DNA from 4 places in the Streptomyces sp. URMC 123 genome. Region 1 is predicted to be linked to each of the others. Evidence: riboswitches for the same ligand, from Rfam matches in the RefSeq annotation. Region 1 holds a riboswitch; each other region holds the start of a gene.

What was found. A riboswitch is a leader RNA that binds a small molecule or an ion and turns the genes downstream of it on or off. The one in region 1 is predicted to bind cyclic di-AMP.
Region 2: another riboswitch for cyclic di-AMP. It lies ahead of ACSNOD_RS03335 (C40 family peptidase); the one in region 1 lies ahead of ACSNOD_RS17430 (M23 family metallopeptidase).
Region 3: another riboswitch for cyclic di-AMP. It lies ahead of ACSNOD_RS26580 (M23 family metallopeptidase); the one in region 1 lies ahead of ACSNOD_RS17430 (M23 family metallopeptidase).
Region 4: another riboswitch for cyclic di-AMP. It lies ahead of ACSNOD_RS21100 (C40 family peptidase); the one in region 1 lies ahead of ACSNOD_RS17430 (M23 family metallopeptidase).

Annotation. Positions count from the first base shown of each region.
Region 1 is NZ_JBPQTV010000137.1:7,115-12,898, reverse strand. Features, by position in the region: gene ACSNOD_RS17435 (GntR family transcriptional regulator) at 1-426, opposite strand, end outside; gene ACSNOD_RS17430 (M23 family metallopeptidase) at 713-1,507, opposite strand; cyclic di-AMP (ydaO/yuaA leader) riboswitch at 1,522-1,676, opposite strand; gene ACSNOD_RS17425 (M16 family metallopeptidase) at 2,025-3,392, opposite strand; gene ACSNOD_RS17420 (M16 family metallopeptidase) at 3,419-4,864, opposite strand; gene ACSNOD_RS17415 (DNA gyrase/topoisomerase IV subunit A) at 5,219-5,784, shown strand, end outside.
Region 2 is NZ_JBPQTV010000012.1:22-5,805, forward strand. Features, by position in the region: partial or broken gene ACSNOD_RS03330 (DMT family transporter) at 1-935, opposite strand, end outside; cyclic di-AMP (ydaO/yuaA leader) riboswitch at 1,300-1,454, shown strand; gene ACSNOD_RS03335 (C40 family peptidase) at 1,458-1,931, shown strand; gene ACSNOD_RS03340 (undecaprenyl-diphosphate phosphatase) at 2,067-2,942, opposite strand; gene ACSNOD_RS03345 (PP2C family protein-serine/threonine phosphatase) at 3,185-4,447, opposite strand; gene ACSNOD_RS03350 (NAD-dependent epimerase/dehydratase family protein) at 5,353-5,784, shown strand, end outside.
Region 3 is NZ_JBPQTV010000338.1:307-6,090, forward strand. Features, by position in the region: partial or broken gene ACSNOD_RS26560 (DEAD/DEAH box helicase) at 1-294, shown strand, start outside; tRNA gene ACSNOD_RS26565 (tRNA-Lys) at 573-645, shown strand; gene ACSNOD_RS26570 (hypothetical protein) at 921-1,313, shown strand; gene ACSNOD_RS26575 (hypothetical protein) at 1,410-2,702, opposite strand; cyclic di-AMP (ydaO/yuaA leader) riboswitch at 3,173-3,401, shown strand; gene ACSNOD_RS26580 (M23 family metallopeptidase) at 3,412-4,560, shown strand; gene ACSNOD_RS26585 (MFS transporter) at 5,196-5,784, shown strand, end outside.
Region 4 is NZ_JBPQTV010000198.1:2,622-8,405, forward strand. Features, by position in the region: gene ACSNOD_RS21095 (ATP-binding protein) at 1-384, shown strand, start outside; gene ACSNOD_RS21100 (C40 family peptidase) at 677-1,210, opposite strand; cyclic di-AMP (ydaO/yuaA leader) riboswitch at 1,215-1,389, opposite strand; gene ACSNOD_RS21105 (urease subunit gamma) at 2,389-2,691, shown strand; partial or broken gene ACSNOD_RS21110 (urease subunit beta) at 2,706-3,014, shown strand; gene ACSNOD_RS21115 (urease subunit alpha) at 3,160-4,881, shown strand; gene ACSNOD_RS21120 (urease accessory protein UreF) at 4,878-5,639, shown strand.

The DNA of each region.
Region 1 (5,784 bases):
CGCCAGGCCGGGGCTGCCGGACGCCTGGGCGAGCGTCTCGTGGAACCAGCCCTCCAGCGCCCCCAGGTCGCCCAGCCGGCCGTGGCGGGCGCGCTCCCGGCCCAGCCGGACCAGCCCGCGCAGCACCTTCAGATGGGCCTCGGTGCGCCGCTGGGCGGCGCGTGCCGCGCCCAGCGGCTCCAGCAGCGCCCGGATGTCCAGGAGGTCGGCGGCCTCCCGCTCGGACGGCTGGGCGACACAGGCGCCGGCGTGCCGGCGGGTGGTGACGAAGCCCTCGGACTCCAGCGTGCGCAGGGCCTCCCGCACGGGCACCCGGGAGACCCCGTGGCGGCGGGCGAGGAGCTCCTCGGTCAGCCGGCCGCCGGGCGGGTGGACCCCGGAGACGATGTCGTCACGGATCGCGTCGCAGACCGCGTGCGCGGGGATGCCGCCGCCCGCCGCGTCGCCGTTCACCGTCGACTCCGCATTCTTCGGCCCTCCGCCTTTCGCCGCCCCGGAAACATTCTTCACCGCGAAACGAACCCAATTCCCTCGCTGCGGCGACTCTAGGGCAGCGCGGCGCGATTTCCGATGGCGCCGGTGATTTCATGCATATCTTTTGGCCGGAACGCGACGCGTCCTGGCCAGGGTCGCGGCGGGGCGGGGAGAAACCCGAGGGCCCCGGCGCATGCGCCGGGGCCCTCGGGGAAGGCGGAAGGAAGCCTCGAAGAGATCAGATGTTCACGCCGTGCGAGCGGAGGTAGGCGATCGGGTCGATGTCCGAGCCATAGGTGGCGCCGGTGCGGGCCTCGAAGTGGAGGTGCGGACCGGTGGAGTTGCCGGTGCTGCCCGACAGACCGATCTGCTGGCCCGGGGTGACGGTCTGGCCCGCGGACACGGACACGGACGACAGGTGCCCGTACTGCGTGTAGGTGCCGTCGGCGTGCTTGATGACGACGTTGTTGCCGTAGGCGCCGCCCCAGCCCGCCTCGACCACGGTGCCGGAGGCCACCGAGCGCACCGTGGTGCCGGAGGCGGCGTGGAAGTCGATGCCGGTGTGGCTGCCGGACGACCAGTTGCCGCCGGAGGCCTTGTACTGGGTGGAGACGTAGGAGCCCTCCACGGGCGCCACATAGGCCATCAGGCGCTTGCGCTCCGCCTCGCGGGCGGCCCGCTCCTGGGCCTCGCGCTCGGCCTTGGCCTGCGCCTCGGCGCGCCGCTTCTCCGCCTCGGCCTGCTTCTTGGCCTCGGCCTCGGCCTTCGCCTTCGCGGCGGCCTCGTCGGCCATGTGCTGCTGCGTCTGGGCCTGGGCGTCGATGGTCTCGGTCATCGTGTCACCGATGACGATCGCCTGGTTGAGGCCGGTCGTCTCGACCGAGGGCGCCTCTCCGCTCGCCGCGACCGCCGGGCTGGCCAGGGTGGCGACGACGCCGGTGGTGGCGAGGGTGGCTATGCCCGCGATGTTCGCGCCGGAACGGGCCATACGGCCCGGACGGCGGTGCTTCCCGGTGGCACGGGTGAACGCCATGGGGTGGCGTGCTCCTTTCCTTCCTTCTCGCCTACCGGGTTAGCTGACGGGTTCGGAGCAGGAAGGTCTCCTACGGGCCCCTCGTCAAAGGCGCCCGATTCACCCCAGGGACGTTTGGGTCCCCGGCTCCCCTGGCTCGCGCCATGCGGGGACTCGGCGATGACTGTCCGCCAGTCGCGGGTGCGACTGTGATGCTCGGTCGAACAGCCGGACCGACGCTAATCGGCTCGTCTTTCAATCGGCAAACAGAACGGGGCTTTTGTAGCGCACGCCACAGGAAAGACGGGCAACCTCTCCAATAAAACGGACAAAGGACGCACCTCGGGCCCCAAGAGGGGCCGAGATGCGTCCTGTTCACCGCGCGGCACGGGGGTCCGTACGGTCGTCGCACCGGCTTCGGTCCGTACGGACGCGCGCTTCGCTCCGTACGGCACCGGCCTTCCGTCCGTACGGGCACCGGCTTCGACCCGTACAGTCGTCGACTTTCCGTCCGTACGGACGCGCGCCGCGGAGCGGGTCAGCCCTTGATGATGCTGACCTCGCCGATGCCCAGCTCCCGCACCGGCTCCGCGATGCTGGAGGCGTCACCCACCAGTACGGTCACCAGCCGGTCCACGGGGAAGGCGTTGACGACCGCAGCGGTGGCCTCCACCGTGCCGGTCTCCGCGAGCCGGGCGTACAGCTGCGCCTGGTAGTCGTCGGGCAGGTGCTGCTCCACCTGGTCGGCGAAGGTGCCCGCGACGGCCGCGGCGGTCTCGTACTTCAGCGGCGCGACGCCCACCAGGTTCTGCACCGCGACGTCCCGCTCGGCGTCGGTGAGCCCCTCGGCGGCGAGCGTGCGCAGCACCTTCCAGAGGTCGGCGAGCGCCGGCGCCGTGGACGGGGTGTCCACCGAGCCGCTGATGGCGAGCATGGCGGCCCCGCTGCCGTCGGGCGCGGACAGCAGCACCTGGCCGAACGCCCGTACGCCGTAGGTGTAGCCCTTCTCCTCGCGCAGCACGCGGTCGAGCCGGGAGGTGAGGGTGCCGCCCAGGCAGTAGGTGCCGAGCACCTGCGCCGGCCACACGCGGTCGTGGCGGTCCGGCCCGAGCCGGCCGATCAGCAGCTGGGTCTGGACCGCGCCGGGGCGGTCGACGATCACGACGCGGCCGGTGTCGTCCGCCGTCACCGGCGGCACGGGCCGCGGTTCGGCGGTGCCGCCGGTCCAGGCGCCCAGGCTGTCGGCGAGCGCCGCGTCGAGGTCGATGCCGGAGAAGTCGCCCACGACCACCGCGGTGGTCGTCGCGGGGCGCACATGGGCCTCGTAGAAGGCGCGCACGGCCGCGGCGTCGATGCGCTCGACGGTCTCCAGCGTGCCCTGCCGGGGGCGCGACATCCGCGACTCGGCGGGGAACAGCGTCTGGGACAGCGCCATGGCGGCCCGGCGGCCGGGGTTGGCGAGCTCGTGCGGGATCTCGTCCAGCCGGTTGCGCACCAGCCGCTCGACCTCGCCGTCGGGGAAGGCGGGGGCGCGCAGCGCGTCGGCGAGGAGCCCGAGCGCCTTGGTGAGCCGGGAGGCCGGCACCTCCAGGGAGACCCGGACGCCCGGGTGGTCGGCGTGCGCGTCCAGGGTCGCGCCGCAGCGCTCCAGCTCGGCGGCGAACTCCTCGGCGGTGTGCTTGTCGGTGCCCTCCGACAGCGCGCGGGCCATGATCGTGGAGACCCCGTCGAGGCCCTTGGGCTCGGCGTCCAGCGGCGCGTCGAGGTTGATCTCGACGGCGACGACCTGCTGGCCGGGGCGGTGGCAGCGCAGGACCGTCAGGCCGTTGGGCAGGGTGGCGCGCTCGGGGGCCGGGAAGGCCCACGGCTTGGCGACGCCGCCCCGCGGCTGCGGGTGGAAGGTCATCGTGGGGGTCACGGCAGCGGTCTCGCTCACTTGGCCGCCTCCTCTTCCTGCGTCGCGTCACGGTCGGCGGCGGGGCCCGACCCGGCATCGGTGGTGCCGCCGGGGGCGGCCTCGACAGTGGCTCCGGACGCCATCTCGTCCGACGGCTCCTCGGCGGAGTCGGCGATCTTAGGGGCCTCGGTGGGCTCGTAGACCAGCACCGCGCGGTTGTCGGGGCGCAGCCGGGCGGCGGCCACGGCGCGCACCTCGTCGGCGGTGACGTCCAGCACCCGGCCCACGGCCGTCAGGGCGAGCTGCGGGTCACCGAAGAGCACGGCGTAGCGGCACAGTTCGTCGGCGCGCCCGCCGACGGTGGCGAGCCGGTCCAGCCACTCGCGCTCCAGCTGTGCCTGGGCGCGCTCCATCTCCTCGGGGGTGGGCCCCTCGGCGGCGAAACGGGCCAGCTCCTCGTCGACCGCGCGTTCGATGTCGGGGACCTCGACGCCCCCGGAGGTCTTCACGTCCAGCCAGCCGAGGGAGGGGGCGCCGGCCAGCCGCAGCAGTCCGAAGCCGGCCGCGACGGCCGTACGGTCGCGGCGCACCAGCCGGTTGTACAGGCGGGAGGACTCACCGCCGCCGAGCACCGTCAGCGCCAGATCCGCGGCGTCGGCCTCGCGCGTGCCGTCGTGCGGCAGCCGGTAGGCGGCCATCAGGGCCCGGGAGGGCACCTCCTCGCGCACGACCTGGCGCAGCTCCTCGCCGATGATCTCCGGCAGGGAGCCGTCGCGCGGGGGCTGCTTGCCGTCGTGGCCGGGGATCGTGCCGAAGTACTTCTCGATCCAGGCGAGCGTCTGCTCGGGGTCGATGTCGCCGACGACCGACAGTACGGCGTTGTTGGGCGCGTAGTAGGTACGGAAGAAGGCCCGCGCGTCCTCCAGGGAGGCCGCGTCCAGGTCGGCCATGGAGCCGATGGGGGTGTGGTGGTAGGGATGGCCCTCGGGGTACGACATGGCGACGAGCTTTTCGAACGCGGTGCCGTAGGGGACGTTGTCGTAGCGCTGGCGGCGCTCGTTCTTGACGACGTCGCGCTGGTTCTCCAGGCTCTCCTCGTCGAGCGCGGCCAGCAGGCTGCCCATGCGGTCGGCCTCCAGCCAGAGGGCGAGCTCCAGCTGGTGGGCGGGCATGGTCTCGAAGTAGTTGGTGCGCTCGAAGCTCGTCGTGCCGTTCAGGGAGCCGCCGGCCCCCTGGACCAGCTCGAAGTGCCCGTTGCCCTTGACGCTCGCCGAGCCCTGGAACATCAGGTGCTCGAAGAGGTGGGCGAGGCCGGTGCGGCCCTTGGCCTCGTGCCGGGAGCCGACGTCGTACCAGAGACAGACCGCGACGACCGGGGTCAGGTGGTCCTCTGAGAGCACCACGCGCAGGCCGTTAGCCAGCCGGTGCTCGGTCGCTGTCAGGCCGCCGGAGTCGGCCTGCGCTGTGGCCATGTGACCCATGGGCATGTAAGTCCCTTCGATCGCGTTCCGTGTGTGGCGGGAAGCCGGTGGAATGAGTTCCTGCCACTGTATGCAAGCGCGCCGGTGACCCAGGAAGTTCCCACCCCGGGTGGGCATGGCGATCTCATGGCCGCCGTCACGCGGGCGCGACGCGGGGTACGGGGTCGGGGTACGGGTTCGTGGCGCGCGTACGGGTTCGGGTCGGCCACGGAAGCGGGCTCGGCGGGGCCGTGGGACGGGTCGCGGGCCACGCTGTCAGCGGCTGGGTCCACAATGGTCCGCGTCAGAACCGTCCGTTTCCGCCAGCACCTCCCTACCCGCTCAGGCAGTTTCGTTTAAGGAGCAGCAGCCGCGATGGCCCGCCGCAGCACGAAGACCCCGCCGCCGGACGACTTCGAGGAGCGCATCCTCGACATCGACGTCGTCGACGAGATGCAGGGCTCCTTCCTGGAGTACGCCTACTCGGTGATCTACTCGCGCGCGCTGCCCGACGCCCGCGACGGGATGAAGCCCGTGCACCGGCGCATCGTCTATCAGATGAACGAGATGGGGCTGCGCCCCGACCGCGGCTATGTGAAGTGCGCCCGGGTCGTCGGCGAGGTCATGGGCAAGCTCCACCCGCACGGCGACGCCTCGATCTACGACGCGCTGGTGCGCATGGCGCAGCCGTTCTCCATGCGGCTGCCCCTGGTCGACGGGCACGGCAACTTCGGCTCGCTCGGCAACGACGACCCGCCGGCCGCCATGCGGTACACCGAGTGCCGGATGGCCGCGGCCACCTCCCTGATGACGGAGTCGATCGACGAGGACACGGTCGACTTCGCGCCGAACTACGACGGGCAGGAGCGCGAGCCCGTCGCCCTCCCGGCCGCCTACCCGAACCTGCTGGTCAACGGCGCGTCCGGGATCGCGGTGGGCAT
Region 2 (5,784 bases), on a different contig from region 1:
ACGGCCTCGGCGTCGCGCGGGGCTTCGGGCGCGCGCTCCCGGCGCCGCGGCCCGCCGCCGGCCCGGGGCACCGTACGGGCCCGGCCCCGCGCCGCCGCCGTCTCACGGATCAGCGTCAGCAGCCCCAGCACCGTCACCACGGCCGCCGCCAGCACCAGCAGCGCGCCGCCGAGGCCGTAGCGGATGCCCTCGTCCAGCAGCGCCAGGCCGATCAGGGAGGCGATCACGGGGTTGACGACGGTGAGCGTGGCCAGCGGCGCCGTCAGCCCCGCCCCCCGGTACGACGCCTGCGACGTGGCCAGCCCTGTCACCGCGAGCACCGCGACCGCGACCAGCAGCGGCAGCTCCGCCAGCAGCGCCGCGCCCCGCCAGGCCGCGGCCGAGGTGATCGTCCAGTCGTCCACCACCGCCTTGACGAAGACCGACGCCACACCGAACGACACCCCGGAGGCGCAGGCCAGCGCCACCGCCCGGGCCGTGGGCCGCCCCCATCGCGCCGTCACCCCGGCCCCGGTCAGCACCCCGAGCGTGCCCACCGCCACGGCCAGCTGCTCGGCGCCGGTCAGGGGGCGGGACTCGCCGGAGCCCGTCAGCAGCAGCATCCCGGCCAGGCCCGCGGTGACCAGCACGGCGCCCCACCGTCCCGCCCGGCTCACCGGCCGCTTCACCCACACGGCCGCCATGGGCAGGGCGAACACCACGGTCAGCACCCCCAGCGGCTGAACGACGCTCAGCGGCCCCCAGCCCAGCGCCATCACATGCAGCAGGGCGCCCGCGCCGTTCAGGGCCACCGACGCCCACCAGCGCCCCTGGCGCAGCAGCGGCGCCCACCCCGGGGCGGAGCCGGCGGCGAGCCGCTCCTGCACGACGGCCGCGGCGGCGTAGGCGACGGCGGAGAGCAGGGCCAGTGCCACCGAGAGGGCGAGGGGGCTCATGTCCGGCCCCGGCGAGGGCGTCCGTTGCCGTTCATGCCACAACCTTCCTCCCGTACGGCCGCGTTGTCGTCGTCCGCCGGTCGGCTCCGGGTGTACTGCCGGTGGAGTACGGGGGCGGGCGCGGGCCGTCGTACGACGTGGCGGGGGCGGCCGGTGACCCGGGGTCAGGAGTGGTGCACAGCCGCCCTCATGGGGAGAAATCCGGCGGGACACGCCCGACCGAATGAGTAGTGAACATGTTCACAGAAGGCCGTTTCGGCTCTGAATTCGATCGGTTGATGGCGCAGTATCCATGACTGACGTTCAAGCCCCCGTCGTCGGGACGGGGCCGTCCGGGCGGACGCCGAGTCCTGCCACCACCCGGACGTGACCGACGCAGACGAGTTGGCAGGAGCGGGAGACCCGAGCACGACGGGCCACGACAGCGGTGGCCCTTGGGGTGAAGCCACGCATTGGCCGGGCACCTTCGCAGCCCGAACCCGACAGGTCATCTTTCGCAGGCGGATGACGAAGGGTTCACCCATGTCCGCGCGGACGCACATACCCACGCTCATGTCCCGGGCCGGCGCCACGGCCGCCCTCACCACCGCGGCCGTCGCCGCGACGGTCCTCGTCCCGGCGATGTCCGGCGGCGCCGAGGCCGCGAGCCCGGCCGGCACGGCGCTCAAGGCCGCCGCGGCCAAGCGGGGCGCCCCGTACCAGTACGGGGCGGCGGGCCCCAACCGGTTCGACTGCTCGGGGCTCACGCAGTACGCCTACAAGCGGGCCGGCAAGAACCTCCCGCGCACGGCGGCCGCCCAGTACAACCGGACCCGCCACATTCCCGCCTCCGGCCGACAGGCGGGCGACCTGGTGTTCTTCCACTCCGGACGGAACGTCTACCACGTCGGCATCTACGCGGGTAACAACACGATCTGGCACTCGCCGAAGCCGGGCAAGACCGTGCGCCAGGAGAAGATCTGGACCAACAGCGTCTGGTACGGCCGCGTGAGCTGATTCGGGCGAACCGGCCCCGGCGAACCGGCCCTGCGAACCAGCCCCGGTGCACCGGCCCCGGTGCACCGCCCGCGGCCGAAACGCAGCCGCCCCCGGCCCATGACGGGCGGGGGGCGGAAGCCGCTTCTCGACGGGTCAGCCCACGGACTGGCCCGCGTCCGGTTCCAGGACGCCCATCGCCACCAGGATGATCAGGGCGATGCCGAGCAGGATGCGGTAGACCACGAAGGGCATGAAGCTCTTGGTCGAGATGAACCGCATGAACCACGCGATCACCGCGTATCCCACCACGAAGGCGATGACCGTGGCGAAGGCCGTGGGGCCCCAGGCGACATGGCCCTCGCTCATGGCGTCCTTGAGCTCGTAGCCGCCCGAGGCCAGCACGGCGGGGATGGCGAGCAGGAAGGAGTACCGGGCCGCCGCCTCCCGGGTGTAGCCCATCAGCAGGCCGCCGCTGATCGTCGCCCCGGAGCGGGAGACGCCGGGGATGAGGGCCATCGCCTGGCAGACGCCGTAGACGAGGCCGTCGCGCACGGTGAGCTCGGAGAGCGTCTTGCGCTCGCGGACCGCGCGGTGTCGGCCGCCGTTCTCGTCACGTGCCGCCAGCCGGTCGGCGACTCCGAGGACGATGCCCATGACGATGAGCGTGGTGGCGGTCACCCGCAGATCGCGGAACGGGCCCTCGATCTGGTCCTTGAGCGTGACCCCCAGCACACCGATGGGGATCGAGCCGACGATCACCAGCCAGCCCATCTTCGCGTCGTGATCGGAGCGCAGCGACTTGTCGAACAGCGAGCGGCACCACGCCGAGATGATCCGCGCGATGTCCTTGCGGAAGTAGATGAGGACGGCGGCCTCGGTCCCGATCTGGGTGATGGCGGTGAACGCCGCCCCCGGGTCCTCCCACTGCGCGAATGCCGCGGTCAGCCGCAGATGGGCGCTGGAGGAGATCGGCAGGAACTCGGTCAACCCCTGGACGAGCCCCAGGATGAATGATTCGAACCACGACATGAGACGTAACGCATCCAAGCAATGATCATGGCCTGACCTGCTGGACCACAGGTCACGCGGGGTTTTCCGGGCATCCGGCCGACGGGCGTGTCCCCTTCTGCGGGAGGTGGCCCGCTGCTGCGGGAGGCGGCCCGCGGCGAGCCGCCGCCGCCCCCTCGCCGACTCCTTCGACGCGGAGCCGGTCGACCGCCCTCCGCCTGACGTGCCCCCGATGAGGATCACCGGCCTCGGCGGAGGGAAGCCTAGCGCCCTTGTGTAACGGCTTTCTGAAGACCCCGGCCCTCCGCCTTCCGAGGACCCCGGCCCTCCGCCGTCGCCGGCGCGCGGAGGGCGAGCACCGCCATGTCGTCGTGGCCGTCGCTGGGCCGGGCGGCCACCACCGCCCGGCCCAGCTCCTCCACCGGCCGGTCCGCGTGCGCCGCGGCCACCTCGGCCACCGTCCGCAGGCCGTCCCCGAGGTCCCGGCGCGGGTGCTCGACCAGGCCGTCGGTGAACATCACCACGGTGGCGCCCGGGGGCAGCGGGCACCGGTGGTCGAGCCGCCGGTGGCCGGCGTCGACCCCGAGCGGCGGATCGGGCTCGCCCTCGGGGTAGCCGGCCTCGCCCGGCGCGGTGACCACCAGCGGCGGCGGGTGGCCCGCGCTGCTCCAGACCAGCCGCCACCCGCCCTCGTGGGGCTCGATGCGGGCCAGGCACACGGTCGCCATCACGGGCTCGCCCAGCGCCTCCAGGGTCCGGTCGAGCCGGGCCAGTACGGCGCTGGGCGCGGCGCCGGTGTCGAAGGCGAGGGCCCGCAGCATGTTGCGGAGCCGCGCCATGGCCGCCGCCGCCCGCACGTCGTGGCCGACCACGTCGCCGACGATGGTCGCCAGGGCGCCGTCCGGCAGCACGAGCGCGTCGTACCAGTCGCCGCCCAGCAGGGCCGGGTCCGTCGCCGGCTGGTACAGCGCCCAGGAGGTGAACGGCGCCAGCTCGGGCAGCCGGGGCAGCAGCAGCCGCTGGAACTGCTCGGCGCCGGAGCGGACCTGGCCGTAGAGCCGGGCGTTCTCGATGGCGACGCCGGCCGCGCCGGCCAGGGCCACCACCAGCGCCTCGTCGTCGGCGTCGAAGGGCCGGCCGTCGATGCGGTCCGACAGGTACAGATTCCCGTACACCCGGCCGCGCACCCCGATCGCGACGCCCAGCAGCGTCCGCATCGGCGGGTGGCCGGGCGGGAAGCCGGCGGACGCGGGGTGGGCGGCGATGGCCTCGACGCGCAGCGGCCGCGGATCGCTGATGAGCAGGCCGAGCAGCCCCCTGCCGTGCGGCAGCTCCACGCCGGCCAGGCGCGCGGTCTCCTCCTCGGTGAGGCCGACGGGGATGAACTCGGCGAGCCGCACCCCGTCCTCGTCCAGGACGCCCAGGGCGCCGTAGCGGGCCCCGATGAGCTCCATCGCGGTGCTCACGATGCGGCGCAGCACCACGGGCAGTTCGAGCTCCCCGCTGATCGCCAGCATGGCCGCCATCAGCCCTCGGGTGCGGTCGGCCGTCCGGACGCGGTCGACGGCCCGGGCGCGGTCCGGGCCGGCCGGCGCGCCCGGCCCGCCGCACCGGCCCGAGCGGTCCCGGGGCCGCAGGCCCACGGTGGGGGAGCCCGCCGCGAGGCCCAGGGGCGGATGCCCGGCGTCGTCCGCTGCGTGATCACTGGTCGCCACGGAGCCGAGAGTAACGGTTGGGCGACCGTGAGCGGCGGAGAATCGTCGCACGTCACAGCCGGGCTCCGGGGTGAGAGGCGGCCGGGGCCGGCGCGCCGCACGGCGAGCGGCGGCGGTCGGCCCGCCGTGCGGCGGGTACTTTGCGCCACCCGGGGCGACGGCCGCGTCGGCCGAACGCGCGGCCGGCCGGCTGCTGTCCGCCGCGCACGTCCCTCAGGTGTCGTCGTTCCCCTCATCATCACCAGGCCCCCCGCGCCGCACATCGTGGCCGGTGATGAGGCGGCGGTACACCCTTCGATGTAGTCGCCGGCCGGGGAACGCCGTCGGCCCGGACCGGTGGAAATCCCAAATTCCGTTTGCCCTTGCGGCATTTCGGGAAATGGCCGATTCTGAAGCAACCCCTTCGGCGGTGGTTTCCTCTTCACCCGATATCCACTACCGTCGGAGACCGGCAGATGGTGGTGCGTCACCGCTGGGCACTCCCACCGGAAAACGGTCGTACCGTCCGGGCAGGGGCAAGGTCCCCTTTCAAGGAGAGCGGTGGCATCGGCCGAGCGACCACATCGTGGACTCGGCCGGACCGTACGGCGCGCGGGAGCACCATTCCCGGACCGGCCCAAGGTGGCCGTCGATTCGGCGCCGGACATGCCCTTCGGACTCATTCCTCATCCAACGTCTCACCCACTCGGTCAAGAACAAGGATCTGAGGCTCTTTCATGAACAATCTGCTGCTTGATTCCCGTGCCTGCTCAAGCAGTGCCGAGGTGGCCGTGACCGGCGGAGCCGGCTTCATCGGGCGACACCTCGCCGCCGCCCTCGTCGCCCTGGGAAAGCGGGTCGTGATCGTCGACCTGGCCGATCCGGGCCCGGAGGTCGCGGCCCTTCCCGGGGTCCGTCACGCACGAGCGGACCTGCGCGACTACGGCGATGTGCTCATCGCACTCAAAGGTATTCATACAGTCTTTCATTTGGCCGGTAATGCCAGCGGGACGCTGTCCGTGGAGAACCCGAGGTTCGACTTCGAGGTCAACGGGATGGGCACCTGCAATGTCGGCAACGCCTGTGCCGAACTCGGGGTGAGCCGGCTCGTCTATCTCTCCTCCGCCATCGTCTACGGCACGCCGCAGACCACCCCCATCACCGAGGAA
Region 3 (5,784 bases), on a different contig from region 1:
GAGCGCGGTGGCTTCAACCGTGACCGCGGTGGGGACCGTCCGTTCAACCGTGACCGCCGCGACGAGCGCGGTGGCGAGCGCGGTGGCTTCGGCGGCGGCCGCTCCTTCGAGCGCCGCGACCACAACCACCGTGGCGGCGACCGCCCGTTCAACCGCGACCGCCGCGACGAGCGCCCCTTCAACCGGGACCGTCGTGACGACCGTCCGGCCCGCCGCGACGACCACCGCGGCACCCGCCCGGCGGCCTCGTTCGACCGCCGCGCCGACAAGCCCCGCTGGAAGCGCAACGGCTGAGGCCGTGTGACCTCCCGCGACAGCCGCGCCTGAAGGGCCCGGACGCACGCCACGGCGTGCGTCCGGGCCCTTCGCGCTGCCGCCTTCGCCGGCGCGCCGATCGGCCGCCGACCGCCCCGCCGACGGGTCCGCCGCCGGTCCGCCCTCCCCTTGCCAGCGCCTTCTCGGGGCCCCCTGGCCCTCGTCCGGCCCCCGAGATCTGACAGACCCGCGACGCCCACCCGATACCCGGTCGGTCACTCGGCCGCCTCCGGCTATGCTCGGGGGAGCACGATCGTGGGCCGTTAGCTCAATTGGCAGAGCAGTGGACTTTTAATCCATTGGTTGTGGGTTCGAGTCCCACACGGCCTACCGCTCGACGAGGTCACCGCACCCCGGTGGCCCGCGCTTCTTCGCCCCGGCCGGGCGTGTCCGGCCGGGGCGAAGGCGTGTTCGGAGGCATATTCGGGGACAGGCGCGCGGCCGGCGGGGGGCGGGCGCGCCCACGGCGTCATGTCGGAGGAGCCGATCAACCGCTTTGCCCAGGATTCACCCCGACGGCCCCGTACCGATCCGTCCCGCCGTCGTTGACCCACGTCGGAATGGTCGGGACAGACAGGTCCCGGCCGGTCGGAAGGGGATGGGACATGAGCTTCGCGCAGCGCATCGCGGTGGTCATCGCGGCGGCGGTGGTGGCAGCGCCTCTGGGCATGAGCGCGGCCCAGGCGGGCGACAGGGACGGCGGCCCGGGCGGGGTGCTGTCGAACGTCTCCGGCAGGAACTCCTCGGGTCACGCCAACCTGTGCGGCACCGGCAAGGTGGCCCTGCTGAAGGACCGGACCTGCAAGAGCTACGACGGGAACGGGCGCGGTCACGACGGCGACCACTCGGGTCCCGCCGGCGGCGTCCTGTCCAACCTGCTGTTCGCCCGCAACGCCTCGGGGCACAGCAACAATTGCGGCAACGAGACCGTGGCGGTGCTGACCAGGACCACCTGCGTGACGGTGGACGAGTCGGGTTCGGCCCAGCACCGGGGCTGAGCGCGCGTCGCGGCCGGCCGGTCCCCGTGACGTGACGTCGTACGGGCGACCGGCCTTGCCGTACCCGCCGGCGCCGGCCGGAGCGGGCGGCTCGCCTCAGAAGTCGCCGCCGAAGCCTCCGCCGCCCCCGAAGTCGCCTCCGCCGAAGCCCCCGCCCCCGCCGAAGTCGCCGGGGTCGAAGTCCGCGCCGGAGTAGTCGCCGCCCTCGGGGCCGCCGGCACCGCCCCAGCCGCCGTCGGCGGCGTAGGCGCCGGGGGCGTGCATCATGCTGCCGAGCATGGTGCCCATGAGCAGGCCGGGCAGGATGCCACCGCCGAAGTAGCCGCCGGCCCAGGGGGCGTAGGCCGGGCCCGCGTCCCAGTACGGGCGGCGACCCGAGGCCGTCTCGACCGTACGGGACAGGGGCTCCTCGCCGTCCGCCAGCCGCGCCGCGTCCGCCGCGCAGACCGGGACCGTGCGCTCCGCGCCACCGGGCGGCGCCCATGTCGCGTCCTCGACCGAGGGGCCGTGCCGGGGGTCGAAGAAGCACGGCGGCCTGCGTTCGGGCAGCGGACGGCCCTCGCGGCGGGCGGCGAGCACGGCCAGGGCGAAGCGGCCCTCCTCCAGGGCCTCGGTCACGGCCCGCACGTCGTCCGGGTGGCGGGCGGCCGCCATGGCGGCCTTCGCGCGTTCGTAGGCGTCGAGCCCGCGCCCGTAGTCCTCGCGCATCGCGTCGTCCGCCTCGGGCGACGCCGGCTGGAAGTCCAGCCGGTCGAGCTCCTCGCCGAAGGCGGTGATGTCCTCGTCGACGACGGTCCGCAGGCGCTCCAGCTGGGCCCGTTCCTCCTCGGCCCGGCGCTTCTTGCTCCGCTGATGCATCAGGAACGCTCCGCCGCCGCCCGCGGCGAGCAGGGCGACGAGCGCCACTGCGGCGCCGGCGCCGAGGCCGCCGCCGGAGGAGCCGCTGTCCCAGGAGGACGGCGCCCGGCCGTTCGCCTGCCGGAGCGCGTCGTCGACGAAGCTCTCCAGCTGGGCCGCGGCGTCGCCCGGGTGGGACCGCCCGACCTCGCCGGTGAGGTTGCTGACGGCGTTGCGCGGCATCACGCGCGGATCGGCGCCCGCGCTGAAGCGGTCACCGAGCTGGACGGCGTACACGCCGGTGATCCCGGTCTTGGCGCGCAGGTCCTGGAGGAGCGTGCCGGGCGGGTACTCGGGCGCGGTGGGCAGCACGGCCACGAAGACCGGCTTGCCCGCGTCCTCGATCTTGTCGGCGAGGGCCTTGGCGCGGTCCGGTGGGAGTCGGTCGGACGCCCGCGGGTCGACGTAGACGGGCCCGTCGTGCAGGGCGTCCGCGGCGGCGTCGAGGCCGTCGGCCGCGCGGGCGCTCGTGGTGGTCGCGGCGGCCGCCATCAGCAGCGCCGTGAGGAGTGCGGCGAGAAGGGCGAGGGGACGCACCCGTATCCGCCGCGCCTGCCGCCTCCGCGGCCGGCGCGCCGATCGGCTGCCCGCCCGGCGCGATGCGCTGGTCATATGTACGACGCTACCCGATGCGCGCCGTTTATCCGCAGGGTGCGGGCGTCATCGCTTCACGGGGTGAGCGTGGGGATGCGCCGCGTCATCGCCCCCGAAGGGAGGTCCCGGGCAGGGGGGCCGCGGAGGCGCGAGCGGGGCGGGCCGCATCGCATAACAACTGATGAACGATCAGATGAAGGCAGGTTTGACGAGGGGGGATCAGTTCGGGCGCATAGATGGGGAAATGGCCGGAGAAGGTCACCTGTCGGTTCGCAATGATCAAGCTGCGCGGCTTGGAAAGAAGTGACTCTTTCTATTAACGTTCGATAACGCAGTGCGGTCGTCCCAGCTGCCACAAGAGGCGGCACCGTGCGCCGTCGCCGAATCCCGCACCACGAGGAACCGGGGAACCACCACCCTGGGGTGAATCGGTGCCTCCACCCGCCCATGGGCCCGTCCAGGCGCCCATGGACCACGGATCACAGCTCGCGGCCCCGCGCCGCGTCACGATCACGGGTCGCCGTCGTGGAGGAGCCGTAGGAGACCTTCCTGCTCCGAACCCGTCAGCTAACCCGGTAGGCGAGGAGGAAGGAAGGAGAGCGCCCGCATGGCGCCCAACACCCCCACCGGTTCGGCCGGATACCCCGGATTCGTCGCCGAGCCCCCGGCCGGCGGCGGCGAGGGCGGCACCTGGAACCCCACCGCGGAGTCCGTCGCCCCGGTCCGCGGCCGCCATCGCGTGGTCAAGCAGCGCGGCGGCTCGATGGCCCGCAGCTCGGCCGTGCTGGGTGTCGGCGTCATCGCGGCGGTCGGCGCCGGCGGCATGGCCACTGCCAAGGAGCGGCCCCCGGTCTCCATCGCCGTGCCCGACCTCTCCCGGGTCGTGAACCAGCTCCCCGACGCAGAGTCCCTGCCGGGCATCGGCTCTCTGGTGAGGGGCGACGCCGCCGCCGAGGGTGCCACCGCGGGGGACGCGGGCACCGCGCGGCAGGCCGCCGCCCCGCTCACCCAGGCCGGCCTGACCACGGCCGAGGCGGAGCAGGGCACCGGCGCGGGCGAGGCGCTGCGCGCCCGCATCATGCGCCAGGCCGAGCAGCAGCAGTCGGCGGCCGACGCCGCGGAGCGCACCGCCGCCGAGCGCGCGGCGGCCACGTCGGCGGCGGCGGAGGCCGCGGAGACCGCCCAGGCGCAGGCCGAGGCGGAGGCCGCGGAGGAGGCGAAGCGGAAGAAGGCCGCGGAGGACGCCCAGGCGCAGGCCGAACGCGCGGGGGGCGGCGGCGAGGAGGACGGCGGCTCGGGCGGCTCCGGCGGTTCGGGCGGCGGTGACGAGGACGGGTCCGGGGGGACGGCCAAGGCGTCGGGCGGCCATGTCGCGCCACTGGCCTCGTACACCCTGACCTCGACCTTCGGCGAGTCCGGTTCCATGTGGTCGCGCAACCACACCGGCCAGGACTTCGCCGCCCCGACGGGCACCCCGGTCAAGGCCGTGCACGGCGGCACCATCACCCAGGCCGGCTGGGCGGGCGCGTACGGCTATCGCATCGTGCTCACGCTGCCGGACGGTACGGAGATCTGGTACTGCCATCTGTCGTCGATGACGAAGACCTCCGGTTCGGTCGGGGCCGGCGAGACCATCGGCCGGGTCGGCGCCACGGGCAATGTCACCGGACCGCATCTGCACCTGGAGGTCCGGCCGGGCGGCGGCTCGCCCGTCAACCCGCTGTCCTGGCTGCGCGGCCACGGCGTCGACGTCTGAGCGGGCGGCTGCGGGGGCCATAACCGGAACGTGCCGGGGTCCGCAACCGGAACGGATTTCGCTGGGCAGCGGGCCGCCGCCGGGCCCTCTCGTAAGGGCCGCGTCCGCCGAACACCCCGTACGGGAACGGGAAACCCGTGGTCGCGGCGGTGCGTTTGCGGCCGTACATCGCATGCATGAGCCTTGGTCGTACGGGAACCCGCTTCGGCGACTTCCGCGACGAGGAGGGTGCGATGACGACCGCCGCTCACCGAGAGGATCACGGGGAGGACCAAGGGGACTGCCGGGGAACGGGGCGCATCGTCCCCAAGGCGGCCCAGGGGAGAGACCAGGGCCCGGCCCCGGCCGGAGACGCGCCGAGGGGACCGGGCGACGACCCCGGGGGCAGGGGTGAGGGCGGCCCCCGAATAGCCGAGGGCTCCCGACCGCCCGCCGCCGAGACCCGCGCCGCTGATCCGCGCGCCGCCGAGACCCGCGCCGCCGAGACCCGCGCCGCCGAGACAGCCGAGGCACCCGCCGTCGCGAAAACCGGCCCCGAGGCACCCGCCGCCGAGACACCCGGCGCCGACCTCGGCACCATCACCACCGACGTCCCCGCGCGGCTCGACCGACTTCCCTGGGCGCGCTGGCACTGGATGATCGTCATCGGACTCGGCACGGTCTGGATACTCGACGGCCTGGAGGTCACGGTCGTCGGCAACATCGCCGGCCGGCTCTCGGAGCAGGGCAGCGGACTGCCCATCAGCTCCGCGCAGGTCACCGGCCTGGCCGCCGCTCTCTACGTCGCGGGCGCCTGTCTGGGCGCCCTTTTCTTCGGCTGGCTGACGGACCGCTTCGGCCGCCGGAAGCTCTTCATGCTGACCCTCGCGGTCTACCTCGCGGCGACCGCGCTGACCGCCGTCTCCTTCTCCAACTGGTGGTTCTTCGCCTTCCGCTTCCTCACCGGCTTCGGCATCGGTGGTGAGTACGCCGCCATCAACTCCGCCATCGACGAGCTGATCCCCTCCGAGTACCGCGGCCGCGTCGACCTGATCATCAACGGCAGCTTCTGGCTCGGCGCGGTGGGCGGCTCGCTGCTCTCCATCGTCATGCTGGACACCGACTTCTTCGCCGCGAACGTCGGCTGGCGGCTGACCTTCGCGCTCGGCGTGGTGCTCGGGCTGGTGATCCTCCTGGTGCGGCGCAATGTGCCCGAGAGTCCACGCTGGCTGTTCATCCACGGCC
Region 4 (5,784 bases), on a different contig from region 1:
TCGGTCACCCGGGCGCGGAGGTACGTGACGTCCGTCCTCGGCGAATGGGGGCTGCCGGACGGCGCGGAGGAGGCGGACACCGTCCGCGTCATCGTCTCCGAGCTCGCCACCAACGCCGTTCAGCACACGTTCGGACTCTCGCCCACCTTTACGGTGAAGCTCCATCTCGACCGGGACGAACAGCTGCGGATCGGGGTGACCGACAGTCACCCGCGCTGGCCGAGGCGGCTGCCCGCCGCGGTGCAGCAGGACAACGGCCGGGGCATGGTCATCATTCGCTGGCTCACCGCCGAGTCGGGCGGCAAACTCTCCGTCATTCCGACGGCGGAGGGCGGAAAGACGGTATGGATCGCGCTGCCGTGGCCGGTTCCCGCCGCGCATTGAGCGAAGAGGTCGTTGAAAGGCGCGAGGACAGGGCCGACGAGGCCCGGGGGGCCGTGCCGAATACCGTCACGTATTGCGGCCGAAAGGTTCTCGTAATCGGCGCGCAATAGTGCCTGTCGCTTTTCGGCCGCGCGGGCGCCCGTCCGCGGCCGGCACCGAGGGGACGGCACCGGGGACGGCATCAGGGACTGCGCCGGGGAGGGCATCGGAGGCGGCGCCGGGGACGGCGCAGCACCGAGGGACGGCTCGTCCTTCGCGGTGCCCGGCCTCGGCCGGGCACCGCTCGGCGGTTTCAGTTGACGCGTCCGTAGGAGACGCTACGGGTCCAGATCTTCTCCAGGCGCACCACGGCGCCGCGCTTGGGGGAGTGCCAGATTCTGCCCTGCCCCGCGTAGATGCCCACATGGTGGATGTAGCCACCGGAGTGGAAGAAGACCAGATCACCCGGCTGGCGCTGGGACGCGGGGACGTGGGTGGTCCGGTTGTACTGGGCCGCGGCCGTGCGGGGGAGCTGCTTGCCGACTCGCTTGAAGGAGTACTGCGTCAGCCCCGAGCAGTCGAAGCTGTACGGCCCGGCGGCACCCCATCGGTACGGGGCGCCCTTCTTGGATGCCGCTATGTGCAGCGCCTTCGTGGACGCTGTCAGGGACTGGGCCTCCGGCGCGGCGCCGGGGACCAGCAGGGTCCCGCCGACGGCCGCGAGAGTGAGGGCGGAGACGGCGCCGGCCCGGGAGATGAACGCCGGGCGAGCGGACGGTGAGCGGTTCTCGGCGGAGGGGTCTTCTGCGGAATGATCTGTGGAACGATGATGTCCATGCGCGGACATGCGCAAACCCTTCGTCATCCGCCTATGAAGGATGACCTGTCGGGTTCGGGCTGGCGAAGATGCCCGGCCGCTGCTGCGGCTTCACCCCAAGGGGCGGCGGCGTGGTGTGCGGTCGCCCCGGACTGCTCGGGTCCTCCACTCCTGCCGATTCCCTGATGTCGACCAGGCGTCCGGTGCGGCGGCAGGACTCGGCGTGCGCCCGGACCGCCCCGCCACGGCGGCGGGGGCTTGTCGTCGAAGCGATCGTCACGCACCGCCGCCGCCGATTCCGAGTCGAAACGGCCGTTTGTGAGCCTCCTCACGACTGCTCCGTTCAGGTGGACAAAACCCCATTCGCTCCGGACGGGCTTTCCGGCACGAGCCTCTGACCAGCGGCGGAGCGGATCGTACGAGGCGGGGGCTCGGCGTCCTGCGCAAGTCGATCAGGCTGGTCGTCCAGTGATCCCTTCGCCGATCGAGTGAGCCCGATCGGCGTAGGGCGGGTCGGTACGGCGATCCGCCGCCCTCAACTTGGCTGTGCCGGTGGCACGGTGACCGGGATCGCGCGCCGTTCCCCGACCCCCGCTCAGGGGGTTCGCACCGCGGTGAGGTGGTGTGCGCCGCGTTCGCCGCGCTCGTCCGCCGGTCTCGGCGTGACACGCGGCGCGACGGGCCCGGGCCGCGGTCCCCGGCCGCAGCGGTCGGGCGGGCCCGCGCACCGACCGACGACCCGTACGACGCCGCGTCAGTTCGTGTGCTCCGCAGCCGACTTGGGGCGCTGGCGCCTCGCCGTGCCGCGACGCGGGGCTCGCCGCGGGAGTGGGGGAGCGCCCCGCTCGCCGCCGTCGGGTTCGCCCCGGTCACCGGTCGCCGCCCGCCCGCGCCAGGCGGTCGCCATGGGTCGCACCGCGGGCGGCACGATCGTCACCGCGCGCCGCACGCGCCGTCCGGCGACGGTGATCGCCGATGTCCATGGGGACGCAAAAGGACAGTTAACACGGTGGAAAAGGTTGCGCAGTAATGTGCAATTCCCTCGCCCGAGCGGAAGAACCGCACTTCAGCGGGGGTTTGACCTCGGATAGTGTCCCGCTGCGTCCAGGCGGGACCCGGGGTCGGCACAACTGCCGCGCGCCGGTGTGAACCGCCGGGCGCCCATCGCCCGTGAACGGGGCGAAGGGGACGACTGTGAGGTGGGAAGCGTGCAACTGACTCCGCATGAGCGGGACCGACTGCTCATTCATGTGGCCGCCGACGTGGCGCGCAGGCGCCGGGACCGCGGAGTGCGCCTCAACCACCCGGAGGCGGTCGCGCTGATCACCACCCACATCCTGGAGGGCGCCCGCGACGGCCGCACGGTGGCCGAACTCATGGCGTCCGGCCGTACGGTCCTCACCCGGGACGACGTCATGGAGGGCATACCCGAGATGATTCACGACGTCCAGGTCGAGGCGACCTTCCCGGACGGCACCAAGCTGGTCACCGTCCACGAGCCGATCGCGTGACGGGGGCCGCGCCGATGATCCCCGGAGAGATCCTGCACGCGCCGGACCCCGTGGTGCTCAACGAGGGCCGCGAGGTGACCCGGCTGACCGTGCTCAACGCGGCCGACCGGCCCGTCCAGGTGGGCTCCCACTACCACTTCGCCGAGGCCAACCCCGGTCTGGACTTCGACCGGACCGCGGCGTACGGCCTGCGGCTCGCCGTCGCCGCCGGCACCGCCGTGCGCTTCGAGCCGGGCATCCCCGTCGAGGTCGAGCTGGTGCCCCTCGCCGGCCGGCGCGTGGTGCCGGGGCTGCGCGGGGAGACGGGCGGAGCGTTGGACGCGCGGCGCGCGTCGCCGCGCCCCGGGGCGTCGCCGTCCGCCGCGGCCCGCTCCCCGCTCCCGGCCGGAGCGACGGCGCCACAGGCAGGGGTGGCGAACGCGTCCGACGCCGGGCGTCCGCCGGCGCCGGCCGGCGCGGGGGCGCGGCATGGCTGAGCTCACCCGCGCCGCCTACGCCGACCTCTATGGGCCCACCACCGGCGACCGCGTACGCCTCGCCGACACCGATCTGTTCGTCGAGATCGAGCGCGACCTCTCCGGGGGCCCCGGATCGGCCGGCGACGAGGCGGTCTTCGGCGGCGGCAAGGTGATCCGCGAGTCCATGGGCCAGGCCCGTACGACCCGGGCCGAGGGCGCGCCCGACACCGTGATCACCGGCGCCCTGGTGCTCGACCACTGGGGCGTCGTCAAGGCCGACGTGGGCCTGCGGGACGGCCGGATCACCGCCCTCGGCAAGGCGGGGAACCCCGACACCATGGACGGTGTCCACCCCGACCTCGTCATCGGGCCCGAGACCGAGATCATCGCCGGCAACGGCAAGATCCTCACCGCGGGCGCCATCGATGCCCATGTCCACTTCATCTGCCCGCAGATCGCCGACGAGGCACTGGCCGCCGGCATCACCACCCTGGTGGGCGGCGGCACCGGACCGGCCGAGGGCAGCAAGGCCACCACCGTCACCCCCGGGCCCTGGCACCTCGCCGCGATGTTCGCGGCCATGGAGGCGTACCCCGTCAACATCGGGCTGCTCGGCAAGGGCAACACCATGTCCCGGGACGCCCTCCACAGCCAACTGCGCGGCGGGGCGCTCGGCTTCAAGATCCATGAGGACTGGGGCGCCACCCCGGCCGTCATCGACGCCTGTCTGAGCGTCTGCGACGAGACCGGCGCACAGCTCGCCATCCACACCGACACCCTCAATGAGGCGGGCTTCGTCGGGGACACCCTCGCCGCCATCGCCGGCCGGTCGATCCACGCGTACCACACCGAGGGCGCGGGCGGGGGGCACGCGCCGGACATCATCACGGTGGTCTCCGAGCCGAACGTGCTGCCCAGCTCCACCAACCCCACCCGGCCGCACACCCTCAACACCGTCGACGAACACCTCGACATGCTGATGGTCTGCCACCATCTCAACCCGGCCGTCCCCGAGGACCTCGCCTTCGCCGAGTCCCGCATCCGGCCCAGCACCATCGCCGCCGAGGACGTGCTGCACGACCTCGGCGCCATCTCGATCATCTCCTCCGACTCCCAGGCCATGGGGCGCGTCGGCGAGGTGGTGCTGCGCACCTGGCAGACCGCCCATGTGATGAAGCGGCGGCGCGGGGCGCTGCCCGGCGACGGCCGCGCGGACAACCACCGGGCCCGTCGCTATGTCGCCAAATACACCATCAACCCGGCCGTCGCCCAGGGCCTCGACGGCGAGATCGGCTCCGTGGAACCCGGCAAGCTCGCCGACCTCGTGCTCTGGGAGCCGGCCTTCTTCGGGGTCAAGCCGCAGCTCGTCCTCAAGGGCGGACAGATCGCGTACGCGCAGATGGGCGACGCCAACGCCTCCATCCCCACCCCGCAGCCCGTGCTGCCGCGCCCGATGTTCGGCGCGCTCGGCCGGGCCCCGGCCCGCAACTCCGTGAACTTCGTCGCCCCGGCCGCGCTCGACGACGGGCTGCCGGAACGGCTGGGCCTGGAGAAGCGGTTCGCCGCGATTCGCGGCACGCGCGGGGTGACCAAGGCGGACATGCGGGAGAACGACGCCCGGCCGCGGGTGGAGGTGGACCCGGACACCTTCACGGTGACGATCGACGGCGACGCCGTGGAGCCGGCCCCCGCCCGGGAACTGCCCATGGCCCAGCGCTACTTCCTCTTCTGATGACAGCCGTCGACGAGACCGCCGCCCCGCAGGGCGAGGCCACCCGAGCCGGCGCCCGGTCCACCGCCGAGGGGCGGCCGCGTGCGTCGCTCGCCGCGCTGCTCGTCCTCGGTGACGGGCGCTTCCCGGCCGGCGGCCACGCCCACTCCGGGGGCGTGGAGGCCGCCGTCCTGGCGGGCCGGGTCCAGGGGCCGCTCGACCTGGCGGACTTCTGCCGGGGCCGGCTGCACACCGCCGGGCTGGTCGCGGCGGCCCTCGCCGCCGCGGCGGCGGCCGGCCTCGACCCGCTGGAGCTCGACGAGGCGGCCGACGCCCGGACCCCCTCGCCCGCGCTGCGGCTCGCCGCGCGCCGGCTCGGCCGGCAGATGGCCCGCGCCGCCCGCGCGGCATGGCCCTCGGCCGCGCTCGACGCGCTCGCCGCGGCCCGGCCGCGCGGCGCCCATCAGCCCGTGGTCCTCGGGCTGCTCGCCCGGAGCGCGGGCCTGGGCCCGCTCGACGCCGCGCAGCTGGCCGCGTACGAGTCGGTGAGCGGGCCCGCCACCGCCGCCGTGCGGCTGCTCAGCCTCGACCCGTTCGACGCGACCGCCGTCCTGGCCGGGCTCGCCCCCGAGCTGGACGAGGTGGCGGCGCGCGCCGCCGACGCCGCCGAGCGGGCCCTCGTGGCGGGGCCGGCGGCGCTGCCCTCCGCCTCCGGGCCGCTGCTCGACATCGGGGCCGAGCGCCACGCGGCCCGCGCCGTACGCCTCTTCGCCTCGTGACCGATCCCCTCGCGGGCGGCGCGCCGCCCCATGCCGCGCCCCATCCCGTACGGCACCCCCACGGGCCGCACGCCATCCCGTACGGCACCCCCTCTCGTACCGCGTCCACCGACCACCGCGCCCCATCTCCTACCGCATCCACCGA